Regions from separate parts of the Agromyces larvae genome, predicted to be linked through region 1. Evidence: predicted binding sites of a transcription regulator. Region 1 holds the regulator's gene; the other holds the start of a gene.
What was found. Region 1 encodes HrcA, which represses chaperone genes, less so after heat shock. Its sites were predicted from a motif close to TTNGCACTCGNNNNNNNCGAGTGCNAA; they were not measured.
Positions count from the first base shown of each region.

Region 2: a site for HrcA is predicted at 2,144-2,170, ahead of groL (chaperonin GroEL). Genes of this name have one in related genera too.

Region 1 covers NZ_CP094528.1:820,500-827,521, reverse strand. The annotation lists gene ybeY (rRNA maturation RNase YbeY) at 1-95, opposite strand, end outside; gene MTO99_RS03795 (PhoH family protein) at 148-1,164, opposite strand; gene MTO99_RS03790 (HIT domain-containing protein) at 1,235-1,597, opposite strand; gene MTO99_RS03785 (16S rRNA (uracil(1498)-N(3))-methyltransferase) at 1,624-2,358, opposite strand; gene dnaJ (molecular chaperone DnaJ) at 2,380-3,480, opposite strand; gene hrcA (heat-inducible transcriptional repressor HrcA) at 3,524-4,546, opposite strand; gene MTO99_RS03770 (DUF4870 domain-containing protein) at 4,729-5,157, shown strand; gene MTO99_RS03765 (DUF4870 domain-containing protein) at 5,256-5,678, shown strand; gene MTO99_RS03760 (PadR family transcriptional regulator) at 5,805-6,164, shown strand; gene MTO99_RS03755 (permease prefix domain 1-containing protein) at 6,178-7,022, shown strand, end outside.
Region 2 covers NZ_CP094528.1:1,899,248-1,906,269, forward strand. The annotation lists gene MTO99_RS09060 (hypothetical protein) at 1-314, opposite strand, end outside; gene groL (chaperonin GroEL) at 484-2,103, opposite strand; gene MTO99_RS09070 (DUF3048 domain-containing protein) at 2,248-3,300, opposite strand; gene MTO99_RS09075 (cold-shock protein) at 3,453-3,656, opposite strand; gene MTO99_RS09080 (LytR C-terminal domain-containing protein) at 3,908-4,462, opposite strand; gene MTO99_RS09085 (DUF3263 domain-containing protein) at 4,499-4,825, opposite strand; gene msrB (peptide-methionine (R)-S-oxide reductase MsrB) at 5,065-5,466, shown strand; gene MTO99_RS09095 (nitroreductase family protein) at 5,463-6,044, shown strand; gene MTO99_RS09100 (DMT family transporter) at 6,028-6,999, opposite strand.

The DNA of each region.
Region 1 (7,022 bases):
TGCACGTGCATCGTGTCGAGGGCGTAGACCGCGAGGCGCTGCAGCGCGGCCTCGTCGACCTCGATCGCCGACTCGTTGTTGATCTCGATGCTCACTTGGTCCTCTCGAAGGTCGGCGGGGTCGCGGTGCGGTCGTTCCGTGGCGCGCTCACGACCGCGGCCGCGGCGGCTGGTGATCGCGTGGCATCCGGCCGCGTCGTTCGGCGCGATTCGCGAACTCGCGCGCCTGGTCGCGTTCGAAACGCTGCGCCTGGGTGCGCTGGTCGTACTCGGTGTAGGCGTCGACGATGCGCCCCACGAGCGAGTGCCGCACGACGTCGTCGCTCGTGAGCCGTGAGAAGTGGATGTCGTCGATGCCGTCGAGGATGCGGGTCACGAGCCGCAGGCCCGATGCGCCGCCCGGCAGGTCGATCTGGGTGATGTCGCCGGTGACGACCATCTTCGAGCCGAACCCGAGGCGGGTGAGGAACATCTTCATCTGCTCGGGCGTGGTGTTCTGCGCCTCGTCGAGCACCACGAACGAGTCGTTCAGCGTGCGACCGCGCATGTACGCGAGCGGGGCGACCTCGACGGTGCCGCTCGCGAGGAGCTTCGGCACCAGCTCGGGGTCCATCATCTCGTTGAGCGCGTCGTAGAGCGGCCGCAGGTACGGGTCGATCTTGTCGGTCAGCGTGCCCGGCAGGAACCCGAGCCGCTCGCCGGCCTCGACGGCCGGGCGGGTCAGGATGATGCGGCTCACCTCTTTGCGCTGCAGCGCCTGCACGGCCTTCGCCATCGCGAGGTAGGTCTTGCCGGTGCCCGCGGGGCCGATGCCGAACACGATGGTGTGCTCGTCGATCGCGTCGACGTACTCGCGCTGGCCCTCGGTCTTCGGCCGGATCGACTTGCCGCGGCTCGACACGATGACCTGGCCGAGCAGCTCGGACGGGCGCGCACCCGGGTCGGCATCGAGGATGCGCGCCGAGGTGCGCACCTCGGTCGGCGTCGGGTCCTGGCCGTTGCGCACCAGCTCGAGCAGCTCTTCGATGAGGCGCCGCACGCGCACGCGCTCGGACTCCTCGCCGCGGATGGCGATCTCGTTGCCGCGCACGTGCACGGTGACGCCGGGATACTCGCGCTGGATCGAGGCGAGCAGGCGGTCCTGCGGCCCGAGCAGACGCACCATCGCGATGCCGTCGATGCGCAGCCGCTCCTCGTCGGGCGACTCGGTGGCGGGCTCAGCGCCCGGGTCGGGTTCAGCCGCCGGCAAGCGTGCCCTCCTCGAGTCCTCCGGCGAGCACGTGGGCGTGCACGTGGAAGACGGTCTGGCCGGCCGCGGGGCCGGAGTTGAAGATCAGTCGGTAGTCGCCGTCGGCGAGCTCGGATGCCACGCCCTTCGCCACCTCGACCAGTTCGACGAGCAGGGCGGGGTCGCCCGCGGCGAGCTCGGCGACATCGCGGTAGTCGCCCGATTTCGGCGTCACGACCACGTGCACCGGCGCCTGCGGCGCGATGTCGTGGAACGCGATGACGCGCTCGGTCTCGGCGACGATCCGCGCGGGGATCTCGCCGGCGGCGATGCGCTCGAAGACGGTGGGCCGGTCGGCGGTGTCGGTCATATCACCCCATCGTAGCGAGGGAACCCTCACCACCGGCCGAGCGCGGCGCTCAGCACCGCGATCGCGGCCGGCCCGGCGGTCGAGGTGCGCAGCACGGATGCTCCGAGCCTCACGGGTTCGGCGCCGGCGGCGACGAGCCGGTCGAGCTCGGCCGGGGCGATGCCGCCCTCGGGGCCGACGACGAGCGCGAGGTCCCGTCCGTCGGGCTCGAGGTCGGTGAGGCGGACCTTTGCGGTCGGCTCGAGCAGCAGCATCCGCTGGCCGTCGAGGCGCGCCGGGAGCTGGGCCGTCGTCGCGGGCTCGTCGACCTCGGCGAGATACGACCGGACCGACTGCTTGGTCGCCTCGCGCACGATCGCGGCCCACCGGGCCCGGCCCTTCTGCGCCTTCTGCCCCTCCCAGCGCGACACCGAGCGCGCGGCGGCCCACGGCACGACCCGGTCGACGCCGAGCTCGGTGGCCGCCTGCACGGCGAGCTCGTCGCGGTCGCCCTTCGCGAGCGCCTGCACGAGGGTGAGCCGCACCGCCGGCGGCTCCTCGAAGACGACCTCGTCGACCTCGATGACGAGTTCGCGCGGCCCCGTCGATGCGACCGGACCCGACACGATCGTGCCGCGGCCGTCGCCGACCGCGACGCGCTCGCCGACCCGCACCCGGGCGACGGTCACGGCGTGCCGCGCCTCGTCGCCGGACAGCTCGACGACGGCACCGGGCGCGATCGCCGCGGCGTCGAGCCGCTCATCGAGGTACAGGTTGCTCATCGAGGCATCCGATCGTCTCGCTCAGCCCAGGAACCGGTCGCGCAGCCGCGCGAACAGCCCCTGCTGGAAGTGGCTGAGCTGCGGCTTCTGCGGCTTGTGCGCCTGCGCGAACTGCTCGATGAGCTGCCGCTCCTTGTGCGAGAGCTTGGTCGGGGTGACCACCTGCACGCCGATCTTCAGGTCGCCGCGGCCCGACCCGCGCAACCGCGTGACGCCGCGGTCCTTCACCGTGATCACCTCGCCGGCCTGCAGCCCCGGCTTCAGCTCGACCTCGACGTCGCCGTCGAGCGCCGGGATGGTCGTCGTGGTGCCGAGCACCGCGTCGGTCATCTGCACCTCGACGGTGCAGAGCAGGTCGTCGCCGTTGCGGCTGAACACGTCGTGGTTCTTGACCTTGATCTCGAGGTAGAGGTCGCCGTTCGGCCCGCCCGCGGGGCCGGCCTCGCCCGAGCCGGGCATCTGCAGGCGCAGCCCCGTGTCGACGCCCGCGGGGATGTCGACCGGCACGGTGCGGCGCGCGCGCACCCGGCCCTGACCCTGGCAGGTCACGCAGGGCGTGGCGATGATGGTGCCGTAGCCGCGGCAGGTGCCGCAGGGGCTCGAGGTCATCACGTTGCCGAGCAGCGACCGCACCGTGCGCTGGATCTGCCCGGTTCCGTGGCAGATGTCGCAGGTGACCGGCGAGGTGCCCGGCTGGCAGCACGACCCGTCGCACGTCTCGCACAGCACCGCGGTGTCGACCTCGAGGTCGCGGTGGGTGCCGAAGATCACCTCGTCGAGGCCGACCTCGACGCGGATCAGCGCGTCCTGGCCGCGTTCGCGGCGGCTGCGCGGGCCGCGGGTCTGGCCGCCGCCGCCGAAGAACGTCTCGAAGATGTCGCCGAACCCGCCGAAGCCCTGCGCGCCGCCGAACCCGCCCTGGCCGCCCAGGTCGTACTGCTGGCGCTGCTTCGGGTCGCTCAGCACGTCGTAGGCGTGCGTGACCTCTTTGAATCGTTCGGATGCCTCGGCGCCCGGGTTGACGTCGGGGTGCAGTTCGCGGGCGAGGCGGCGGTACGCCTTCTTGATCTCGTCGGGGGTGGCGTCGCGCGAGACGCCGAGGACCTCGTAGTGGTCTGCCACGGAGGGCGGTTCCTTTCGATCGGATGCGGCCGCGGGCCGCGGGTCAGTGCTCGCCGAGGGCGCGCGACAGATAGCGCGCGACGGCGCGAACGGCCGCCATGCTGGCGGAGTAGTCCATCCGGGTGGGGCCGACGACGCCGAGTCGCGAGATGTCGCGTCCGGGGACGGCGAACGAGGTGGAGACGACGGATGCCTCGGGCAGCCCGAACGGCGCGTTCTCGCGGCCGATGCGCACCGCGATGCCGTGCGGGTCGGCCGCCATCTCGCCGAAGAGGCGCAGCAGCACCACCTGCTCTTCGATCGCCTCGATGACGTCGAGGATCGAGCCGGAGAAGTCCTGCTCGGTGCGCACCAGGTTGGCGGCGCCGGCGACCACGAGGCGTTCGCCCCGCTGCGCCCGCGCCTGCTCGGCCAGCGTCAGGGCGAGCGTGTGCAGCACCGCGGCGTGCCGGGGGTCGGCGCCCTCGATCTCGCCCGAGAGCACGGCGGCCGCATCGCTCATGGTGAGGCCCGCGGCGACGCGGTTGAGCCGGACGCGCAGGTCGCCGAGCGTCGCCTCGTCGACGTCGTCGGCGAGTTCGGCGAGCCGTTGCTCGACCTGGCCGGCGTCGGTGATGAGGATGCACAGCACCCGCGTCGGGGCGAGCTGGACGAGTTCGACATGGCGCACCCGCGCGCTGTGGAAGCTCGGCACCTGCACCACGGCGAGCTGGTTCGTGAGCTGCGCGATGAGCCGCACGGTGCGGCTCAGCAGTTCGTCGAGGTCGCCGGCCTCGCCGAGGAAGGTCTCGATGGCGTGGCGCTGGGCCTGGCTCATCGGTCGCAGCTCGGAGAGCTGGTCGACGAACACCCGGTAGCCCTTGTCGGTCGGGATCCGCCCCGACGAGGTGTGCGGGGCGGCGATGAGCTCTTCCTCTTCGAGGATCGCCATGTCGTTGCGGATCGTCGCGGCCGACACGCCGAACGCGTGCCGCTCGACGATCGCCTTGGAGCCGACGGGCTCACGTGAGGCGACGTAGTCCTGCACGATGGCGCGCAGCACCGCGAGACCTCGTTCGGAGACCATGCGTCCTCCCGTTCCGACGGATTGGCACTCGACGTTCCTGAGTGCCAATCCTATCGCGACGTTCAGCGTCTGCACCGTTGCCGCATTCCCCGGCGCGGCGCTAGCTTTGCACCGTTCGCCGCCGAGGACCGGCGCGGACGCCGCTCCCCCGGCGGCTCACCTCGCAGCCTGAAAGGCACCCCATGTCCGACCAGAACCCCGCATCCGACCCCGACGCGCCGGCCCCGGCCGCGCCCGGTCAGTACGCGCAGCCCGCCGCTCCCCTCACGCCCGAGCAGGACGTGCAGTGGGGCTCGCTCGCCCACCTGGGCGGGATCCTCGGCTTCCTGCCGTCGCTCATCATCTGGCTCGTCTTCAAGGACCGCGGCCGTTTCACCGACACCGAGGCCAAGGAGGCGCTGAACTTCCAGATCACGCTCACGATCGGCGCGGTCGCCCTCTGGGTCCTCGTGACCGTCATCACGATCGTGACGTTCGGGTTCGGCGCCCTGCTCAGCTTCCTGATCTGGGTGCCGTGGATCCTCGGCGTCGTGTTCTCGATCATCGCGTACCTGCGCGCCAAGGACGGGCAGCACTACCGCTACCCGTTCGCCGTGCGACTCATCAAGTAATCCGGCCCGGCACGCCGGGCGGAGGTCTTCCCCCCGGCGTGCCGCTCTGGAACTATGGCGATGTACCCCCGCGAATGCGGGCATCCCGAAGGAGCCTCATGTCAGACGCAACGCCTCCGACCCCGCCGCCTCCGCCCGGCCCTCCGACCCCGCCGGCCGGCCCGCCGCCCGGAAACCCCTACCAGCAGAGCCAGCCGCTGAGCCCGTCCGACGAGAAGCTGTGGGCGACGCTGATCCACATCGGCGGCATCCTGTTCGGGTTCCTGCCGGCGCTGATCGGCTACCTCGTCCTGAAGGACAAGGGCCCGTTCATCCGCGGGCACTCGGCGACCGCGCTGAACTTCCAGATCACGCTGCTGATCGCCTACGTGGTCGGCTGGGTCCTCGCGTTCGTGCTGATCGGGTTCCTGCTGCTGGCCGCGGCCTGGGTCGCGTCGATCGTGTTCGGCATCATCGCCGCGGTGAAGGCCAACCAGGGCCAGCCGTACGTCTACCCGGTGGCGATCAAGTTCGTGAGCTGATCCGCCCGGCTACGGCCTGACCGAAGCCCGCCCGCCCGTGCCATCGGGCCGGCGGGCTTCGTCATGTCCGGGGCGCTCCTGCGTGTGTCTTGCAGGTTTAGTAGTTGATCAGATACAGTACTTGTCATGACAGACCACACCGTGCCCGTCGACGACGCGTTCGCCGCCGACCTGCTGCGCGGTCACACCGACACGATCGTCCTCGGCGTCCTGCGCCGCGGCGACCGCTACGGCTTCGAGATCTACAAGACGATCCGCGATGCCACGGGCGGTCGCTACGAGATCAAGGAGGCGACCCTGTACGCCACCTACCGCCGCCTCGAACGCGACGGGCTCGTCGAGTCGTACTGGGGCGACGAGACGCAGGGCGGGCGTCGCAAGTACTACCGCATCACCGACGCGGGCAGATCGGTGTACCGGCGCAACGTCACCGCGTGGGTCGCCACCCGCACGATCATCGACTCCCTGCTCGAGACGAGCGACTGAAAGGCTCCGAATGATGGCCACCGACAACATCCACCGCCTGCTCGACGAGGCGTTCGCGGGCATCGCGTCGACGCCCGACGTGCAAGACCTGAAGGAAGAGATGCGCTCGAACCTGGTCGCGCGGGTCGCCGAGCTCGAGGCCGCCGGCATACCGCCGCAGGATGCTGCGCATCGCGCGATCCGCGAACTCGGCGACATCCACGCCCTCGTCGAGGCCGAGTCGATCGCGACGGCGCCGCCGGCCGTGCGACCCAGCGCCGAGCTGTTGCACGCGCGCTACCGCGTGCGCCCGAAGCCGGCGTTCGTCGTGCGCGTCACCGTCGCGGCCGCGATCGGCGCCGCGGCGCTCGTGTTCGGCGTCGTGCTGGGTTCGGGAGCCACGGCCGCCGAACCCGTCGCCGCGCTCGGCATGGCGGGCCTGCTCTCGACCGCCGTCTTCTGGATCGTCGCCGACTCGCTCCAGCAGGAGACGACGACGAACCATCCGATGCCGCAGCCCCGCGCCGCAGGCTACGGGCTCGGCGCCGGAGTCACCGTGCTCGGGCTCGGGCTCACCGCGCTCATCGTGATCGGCGCGATCCCCGTGTGGGTCGCGTTCGTTCCTGCCCTGCTCGTGGCCGGCGCCGCGGTGCTGTTCGCCTTCCTCGGCGCGACGCAGACCAACCGCCACAAGGCGTGGGTGCGTGAGATCCAGCGCAGCCAGGTCGTCGCGAACCACTTCGACCACGACCCGGCCAGCGCCGCCCGCTTCGGCATCTACTCCGCGGCGATCTGGACCACCGCCCTCGTCGCGTTCATCGTGCTCGGGCTCACGGTCGGCTGGTGGTGGGCGCTGCTCGCCTTCCCGGCTGCCCTCGT
Region 2 (7,022 bases), 1.1 Mb from region 1:
CGGCAGTCGACGGCGCCGAGTTGCAGGGCGGCCGCCTCGTCGGGGTCGAGCCGGTCGATCGGCACGATCGGCGCGAGCGGATGCCCCGCCTCGCCGACGAGCGTTCGGAGGGCGTCGGTGGCGACGAGTCCGTCGCAGTCGACCGGGATGCGCGCGTGCGGGCCGGCTTCCGCCGGCTCGGCGGTCGGCGTCGGGATCGTCGACGGCGCCGAGGGGTGCGGCGTCGAGGCGTCCGGCTGAGCCGTGCAGGCCGTGAGCGCGAGCATTCCGGTCAGGATGGCGATCGCGGGCGAGCCGGCACGTCGACGGGTCATGGCACGAAGCTAGCAACCCCGTCGTCTCCGCCGGATCGTACGGCACAACGATTCCGTCACACCCGACGGCGCACGCGCGAAGCCGTGCCGACCGCCCGGAACACGCCGAAGGGCGCCTCCCTCGCGGGAGACGCCCTTCGGGTGTTCGTCTGCTCGAACGGGTGCCGGACTAGAAGTCCATGCCGCCCGTCGGGTCGCCGACCGGAGCCGGGGTCTTCTCGGGCTTGTCGGCCACGACCGCCTCGGTGGTGAGGAACAGGCCCGCGATCGACGCGGCGTTCTGCAGCGCCGAACGGGTGACCTTCGCCGGGTCGATGATGCCCTGCGCGAGCAGGTCGCCGTACTCGCCGGTCGCGGCGTTCAGGCCGTGACCCGCGGGGAGCTCCGACACCTTGTTGGCGACGACGCCCGGCTCGAGGCCCGCGTTGAGGGCGATCTGCTTGAGCGGCGCCTCGATGGCGACCTTCACGATGTTCGCGCCGGTCGCCTCGTCGCCGGTGAGCTCGAGCTTGGCGAACGCGGCCTTGCCGGCCTGGATGAGGGCGACGCCGCCACCGGCGACGATGCCCTCCTCGACGGCGGCCTTCGCGTTGCGCACCGCGTCCTCGATGCGGTGCTTGCGCTCCTTGAGCTCGACCTCGGTCGCCGCACCCGCCTTGATGACGGCCACGCCGCCGGCGAGCTTGGCGAGGCGCTCCTGCAGCTTCTCGCGGTCGTAGTCGGAGTCGGTGTTCTCGATCTCCTGGCGGATCTGGGCCACCCGGCCGGCGATCTGCTCGGGGTCGCCCGCACCCTCGACGATGGTGGTCTCGTCCTTGGTGATGACGACCTTGCGAGCCTGGCCGAGCAGGTCGAGCGTGACGTTCTCGAGCTTGAGGCCGAGCTCCTCCGAGATGACCTGGCCGCCCGTGAGGATGGCGATGTCCTGGAGCTGCGCCTTGCGGCGGTCGCCGAAGCCGGGAGCCTTGACCGCGACCGACTTGAAGATGCCGCGCACCTTGTTGACGATCAGGGTCGCCAGCGCCTCGCCGTCGACGTCCTCGGCGATGATGAGCAGCTGCTTGCCGGTCTGGATGACCTTGTCGACGATCGGCAGCAGGTCCTTGATGTTCGAGATCTTGGAGTTGGCGATGAGGATGTACGGGTCCTCGAAGACCGCCTCCTGGCGCTCGGGGTCGGTCACGAAGTACGCCGACAGGTAGCCCTTGTCGAAGCGCATGCCCTCGGTGAGCTCGAGCTCGGTGCCGAACGTGTTCGACTCCTCGACCGTGACGACGCCCTCCTTGCCGACCTTGTCGATCGCCTCGGCGATGATCTCGCCGATCTGGGTGTCGGCGGCCGAGATCGACGCGGTCGCGGCGATCTCCTCCTTGGTCTCGATCTCCTTGGCGGCGGCGAGGAGCTCCTCCGAGACGGCCGCGACGGCCTTCTCGATGCCGCGCTTCAGCGAGATGGGGTCGGCGCCGGCCGCGACGTTGCGCAGGCCCTCGCGCACGAGCGCCTGGGCGAGCACGACCGAGGTGGTGGTGCCGTCACCCGCGACGTCGTCGGTCTTCTTCGCGACCTCCTTGACGAGCTCCGCGCCGATCTTCTCGTACGGGTCGTCGAGCTCGATCTCCTTGGCGATCGACACGCCGTCGTTCGTGATGGTGGGGGCGCCCCACTTCTTCTCGAGCACGACGTTGCGGCCGCGCGGGCCGAGGGTCACCTTGACCGCGTCGGCGAGCTGGTTGAGTCCACGCTCGAGCCCGCGGCGGGCCTCCTCGTCGAAAGCGATGATCTTTGCCATGTGTTTCTCTCGTCCCTTCCCGGACGTCTGAAGAATGGTGTTAGCACTCGAAACGACCGAGTGCTAAAGACGATTCTGGCACTCACCCTCGACGAGTGCAAGCGCGCGCGACGTCGCCCCGCGGCATCCGGTGCCGCCGTTCGCTCAGGGCGCGAAGGCGACCGACCCGTCGTTCGGCACCAGTTCGACCCAGGTGTTGCCGGGGGCGAGCCGCAGCGGCGACCCGTCGTCGGCGGTGAGCACGATCGGGGCCTCGCGCGCCGCCTTCGACCAGCTGCCGTGCGCCGTGCGCCCGGCGACCGACACCCAGGCCTCGCCGCCGCCGTCCAGCACGGTGCGCGGCACCTCGCCCCACGACCAGTCGATGCCGACGCGCAGGGTCACCACGTTCGTCGCCCGTACGCGCTCGCCCGACGCCTCCGAGTCGGGTGCGCCCTCCTGCGAGCGGAGCCACACCCCCGCAGCCGCGTCCCAGTCCCAGGACGGGAACCGCGCGTCCGAGAACACGAGGGCGAGGTGCGAGGTCGGCTGGGCCGCGAACCCCGGCGCGGCCAGGGGGTCGGCGGAGCCGAACACGAACTGGTTCGGCGGCGGCGCGAGGTCGAGATGCCGACCGACGCCCTCCTTCGCGAGCAGGATCACGTCGTGCGGACCGGGGCGATCGTCCGCCCGGTAGAACAGGCCGGTGTCGTCGTAGTCGAAGACGAGGTTCGGCAGCCCGGTCGACATCATCATGTCGACGAAGACCTCCTGACCGCCCGAGTACGCCACCGGCCCGCCGAACGGGGTGATGATGTCGGGATCCATCGGCCGGATCGAGCGCACCGGACCGACCTCGTCGGGCACGTCCGAGTGCCAGACCACCGCGTACCGGGTGATGCCGCCCTCGACGAGCTCCTCGAAGACGATGTCGCTTCGGTTCAGCGCGATCTGCGGACGGGCCTCCTCGTGGTTGTCGATCTTCACCGCGATCGACGGATGCGCCAGGGCGGCGCCGTCCGCGAGGGTTCCGCGCAGCGGGGCGAACGCGATCGGCACGGGCGCCGGCTCGGAGGCGGGCCGGGCGCGCGACGGCGTCGGGGCCGGCGTCTCGGTGGGCGGCGGATCGGTCGTGCCCGAACACGACAGCAGCCCGAGCCCGACCGCGCAGATGAGCAGCGCGGCACCGAAGCGGCGCACCCCCCGGTCCCGTCCCATGGCGTCATGCTAGCGGCGGGATCGCGGCCGGCCGGCGGACCCGAGGCCCGACACGCCGCGTGCCGGCGGGCGCCGCGAGGCATCCGCTCCACCCCGGGAACACGACGGAGCGCGCCGCCCCGTCGGGGCGGCGCGCTCCGGAACGCAGTGGTTCAGACCGGGCGGACGGCCTCGGCCTGCGGGCCCTTCGCACCCGAGCCGACCTCGAACTGGACCTGCTGGCCCTCTTCGAGGACCTTGTAGCCCGACATGTCGATGGCGGAGTAGTGGACGAAGACGTCCTGTCCGCCGCCGTCGACGGTGATGAACCCGTAACCCTTTTCAGCGTTGAACCACTTGACGGTTCCGTTCGCCATGCGTTGCTCCCAATGTATTGCGGTGTGTCAGCACGTGCCTGTCGCCTGTACCGGGCCCCCCTTTTCGTGCTGACAGTGCGCCGGGGCGACGGGTGTTCCACACGGGATGAGCGACCAAATCCCATTCAGGCATCCGCCCGCGGGCGGGCACAAGAGGATGCGACGCCCGAATGATCGCAGAATGGCAACGATTCGGCCTCGCGTCGGTCGCGGGGTGAGCAGGATGCCTCGCCGCGCACGAGCGCGACCGCTCAGCCGGCGGCGCCGATCGCCGTGGCGAAGTCGGACGCCACGACCAGCACGAGCGGGGTGCCGATCTCGGCGAACTTCGCGTCGTACCGCACCTCGGCCTCGGGGATGGCCTGCGCGACGCCGCGCGCCGCACCCTCGAGCTCGGGCGCCGCGTAGTACACGTAGGTCTCGGTGAGGTCGTTCTCGCTCGCGTTCGCCGTCGTGCCGACGGGGATGGTCGCGGCCTGCAGCATCTCGGCGGCCTGCGCGGCGAGCCCGCTGACCGTGGTGCCGTTCAGCACCGTCACGGGCTGGTCGGGAGCGATCGTCGGCTCGGCGGTGACGGTCGGCTCGGGCGTCGCGGTCGGCACCGCGGCCTCGCCGCTCGAGCCGATGCGGTCGCCCAGGGTGACGACGCCCCAGATGCCGATGCCCGCGAGCACCACGGTGGCCAGCGCCGCCCACCCGAACGCGATCCAGCCCGAGCCTCGCCGGCTCGGGGCGCGGTGCGCGCCGACGCGGTCGATGCCGTGCGGCACGCTGTCGAACCGGTCGCGGGGGAACTTCTGCGCCATGTGCTGGTGTCGGTCCTGTCGGTCGGGGCGGGCGGCTCAGTCGAGCGGCCGGCCGAAGGTCGGGGTGCGGACCAGGCGGGCCGCACGACGCGCGTCGCGCAGCCGGAGCAGCCGCTTGACGAGCATCGGGTCGTGTCGAAGTGCGTCGGGCGAGGAGATGAGCTCCCCGAGGATCCGATAGTAGCGAGGCGCCGAGAGGTCGAACTCGGCGCGGATCGCCTCGGCCTTCGCGCCCTCGTCGCGGAACGCGCGGTGCTCGAAGGCCAGGATGCGCCGGCTGCGCTCGTCGAGGGCGGGTGCCGCGGATGCATCGGGTCGGCCGTCGGCGGATGCATCCGCCTCGGCGCGCGCCGCACCCTGCATGCTCGCCTCCCTCGCTGACGGAACCGGGCGTCCCGCCTGCTGGACATCCTAGGCACGGGCCGCCTGGGAGCCGCCCGAGCCGCCCGGCGTGTGCGCCGGAACACCGCGCATCACCGGAACAGGAAGCGCCGCAACAGTGTTGCACCTGTCGGCGGAGTCCGCGCCGGGCGCGATTAGGCTCGACCGGGGGACTTCCGCCGCGCCTGCGGCGGACGGTCCGCCGCGAGAAGGGATCCGAGATGACCTACGACGTCCAGCGCAGCGACGACGAGTGGCGCGCCGAGCTCGCACCCGAGCAGTACGCAGTGCTGCGCGAGGCGGCCACCGAACGTCCCTGGACGGGCGAACTGCTCGACGAGCACCGCGCCGGGGTCTACACGTGCGCCGCGTGCGGGGCCGAGCTGTTCCAGAGCGGCACGAAGTTCGATTCGGGCTGCGGCTGGCCGAGCTTCTACGAGTCGGTCCGCCCCGAAGCGGTCGAACTGCTCGAGGACACCTCGCTCGGCATGGAGCGCACCGAGGTGCGCTGCGCCCGATGCGGGTCGCACCTGGGCCACGTGTTCCCCGACGGGTTCGGCACGCCCACCGGCGACCGCTACTGCATGAACTCGATCGCACTCGGCTTCTCGCCCGAGTCGTGACCGGGGTCGCCGCACCGGTCGCGACCGCGGCCGGTGCATTCGAGGCGGTGCGCCGCCGCCGTTCCGTCGCGAAAGTGACCGCGGCCGCGCCTGACGACACCGAACTGCTGCACCTGCTGTCGGCGGCGGGCACCGTCGCCGACCACGCGGCGCTGCAGCCGTGGCGGGTGATCGCCCTCCGCGGCGACGCCCGGGCGCGGCTCGGCGAGGCGCTCGCCGACGCGGCGGGGCTGGTCGGCGACGACCGCGCCGCGCTCGCGGCGAAACCGCTGCGCGCTCCGCTGCTGCTGGCCGTGGCGGCGCGTCGCCACGAGCATCCGAAGGTGCACGGATGGGAGCAGGACGCCGTGGCCGCGGGCGTCGCGCACACCCTCAGCCTGCTGCTCGACGAGGCCGGCTGGGGTGTCATGTGGCGCACCGGCCCGCACGTCCGCACCGAACCGGTCGCAGCCGTGCACGGGCTCGCCCCCGACGAGCACCTGCTCGGCTGGCTCTACGTCGGCGGCGTCCCCGAGGGCGTGAGCCGCGTGCGGCACCGCGCGATCGACGCCGCCGCCGTGTTCACGAGCCTCGCCTGAACCCGAGCCGCAGGAACGCCGGGCGCCCGCTCGCGATCCCCACCGCGATGAACGCGAGCAGGGTGCCGACGACGGTCGCGGCATCCACGTGGCGACCGGGGACCGGCAGCAGCAGGTCGAGCGCGAGCGCCGACGCGAGCTGGCCGGCGATCGTGGCGAGGCTGAGCAGCAGCACGCCGGTGCGGCGCACGATGACCGCGGAGCCGGCGATGAAGACGCACCCCAGCGCACCGCCGACGTAGAGCCAGGGCTCCGTCGGGAAGGCGTCGGGCGGACCGGCGATCGCGATGCGCACGAGCGCGGCGGCCACGAGCACCGCGGTGCCGGACGCGAAGTTCAGGAACGTCGCGGTCAGGGCGCTCGCCGCCTCGACCCGCACCCGCCCGTTCACCGCCTGCTGCCACCCCGTGCCGAGCCCCGCGAGCAACGGCAGCAGCACCCACCAGATCGCGATCCCGGTGCCGAGCTGGGCCGACACGGCCACCGTGACCGCCGCGAGCGCGAGCGTCGCGCCGATCGTGCGCGGCGCGGTGATCGGATGCCGGCCGCCCGGGCCGAGCCCGATCAGGTCGATGACCAGCCCGCTCACCGTCTGGCCGGCGACGATCGCGACCGTGAACAGTGCGACCCCGAGCAGCGCCGCGGTGAGCCCCTGGCTGAGCACCAGGAACGCGCCCGCCAGGCCGCCCAGCAGCATCCACCACGACAGCCGGCCCTCACGCAGCGCACGGCCGACGCCGGCGAACCCGGCCCGGCCGCGACGCGAGAACGCCAGCGCGACGGCCAGCAGCACCAGCCCGGTGCCGAACGAGATCGCGGCCGCCGTGAAGCCGTCGTCGAGTCGGCGACCGAGCTCGCCGTTGATACGGGACTGCACCGACATCAGCGCACCGAAGGCGGCGGCCGCGACGAGCGCCGCCCAGAGCGGGGCGCGGTGGCGGGAGTGGTCGTGCAAGAGCCGGCTGCGGGACTCGAACC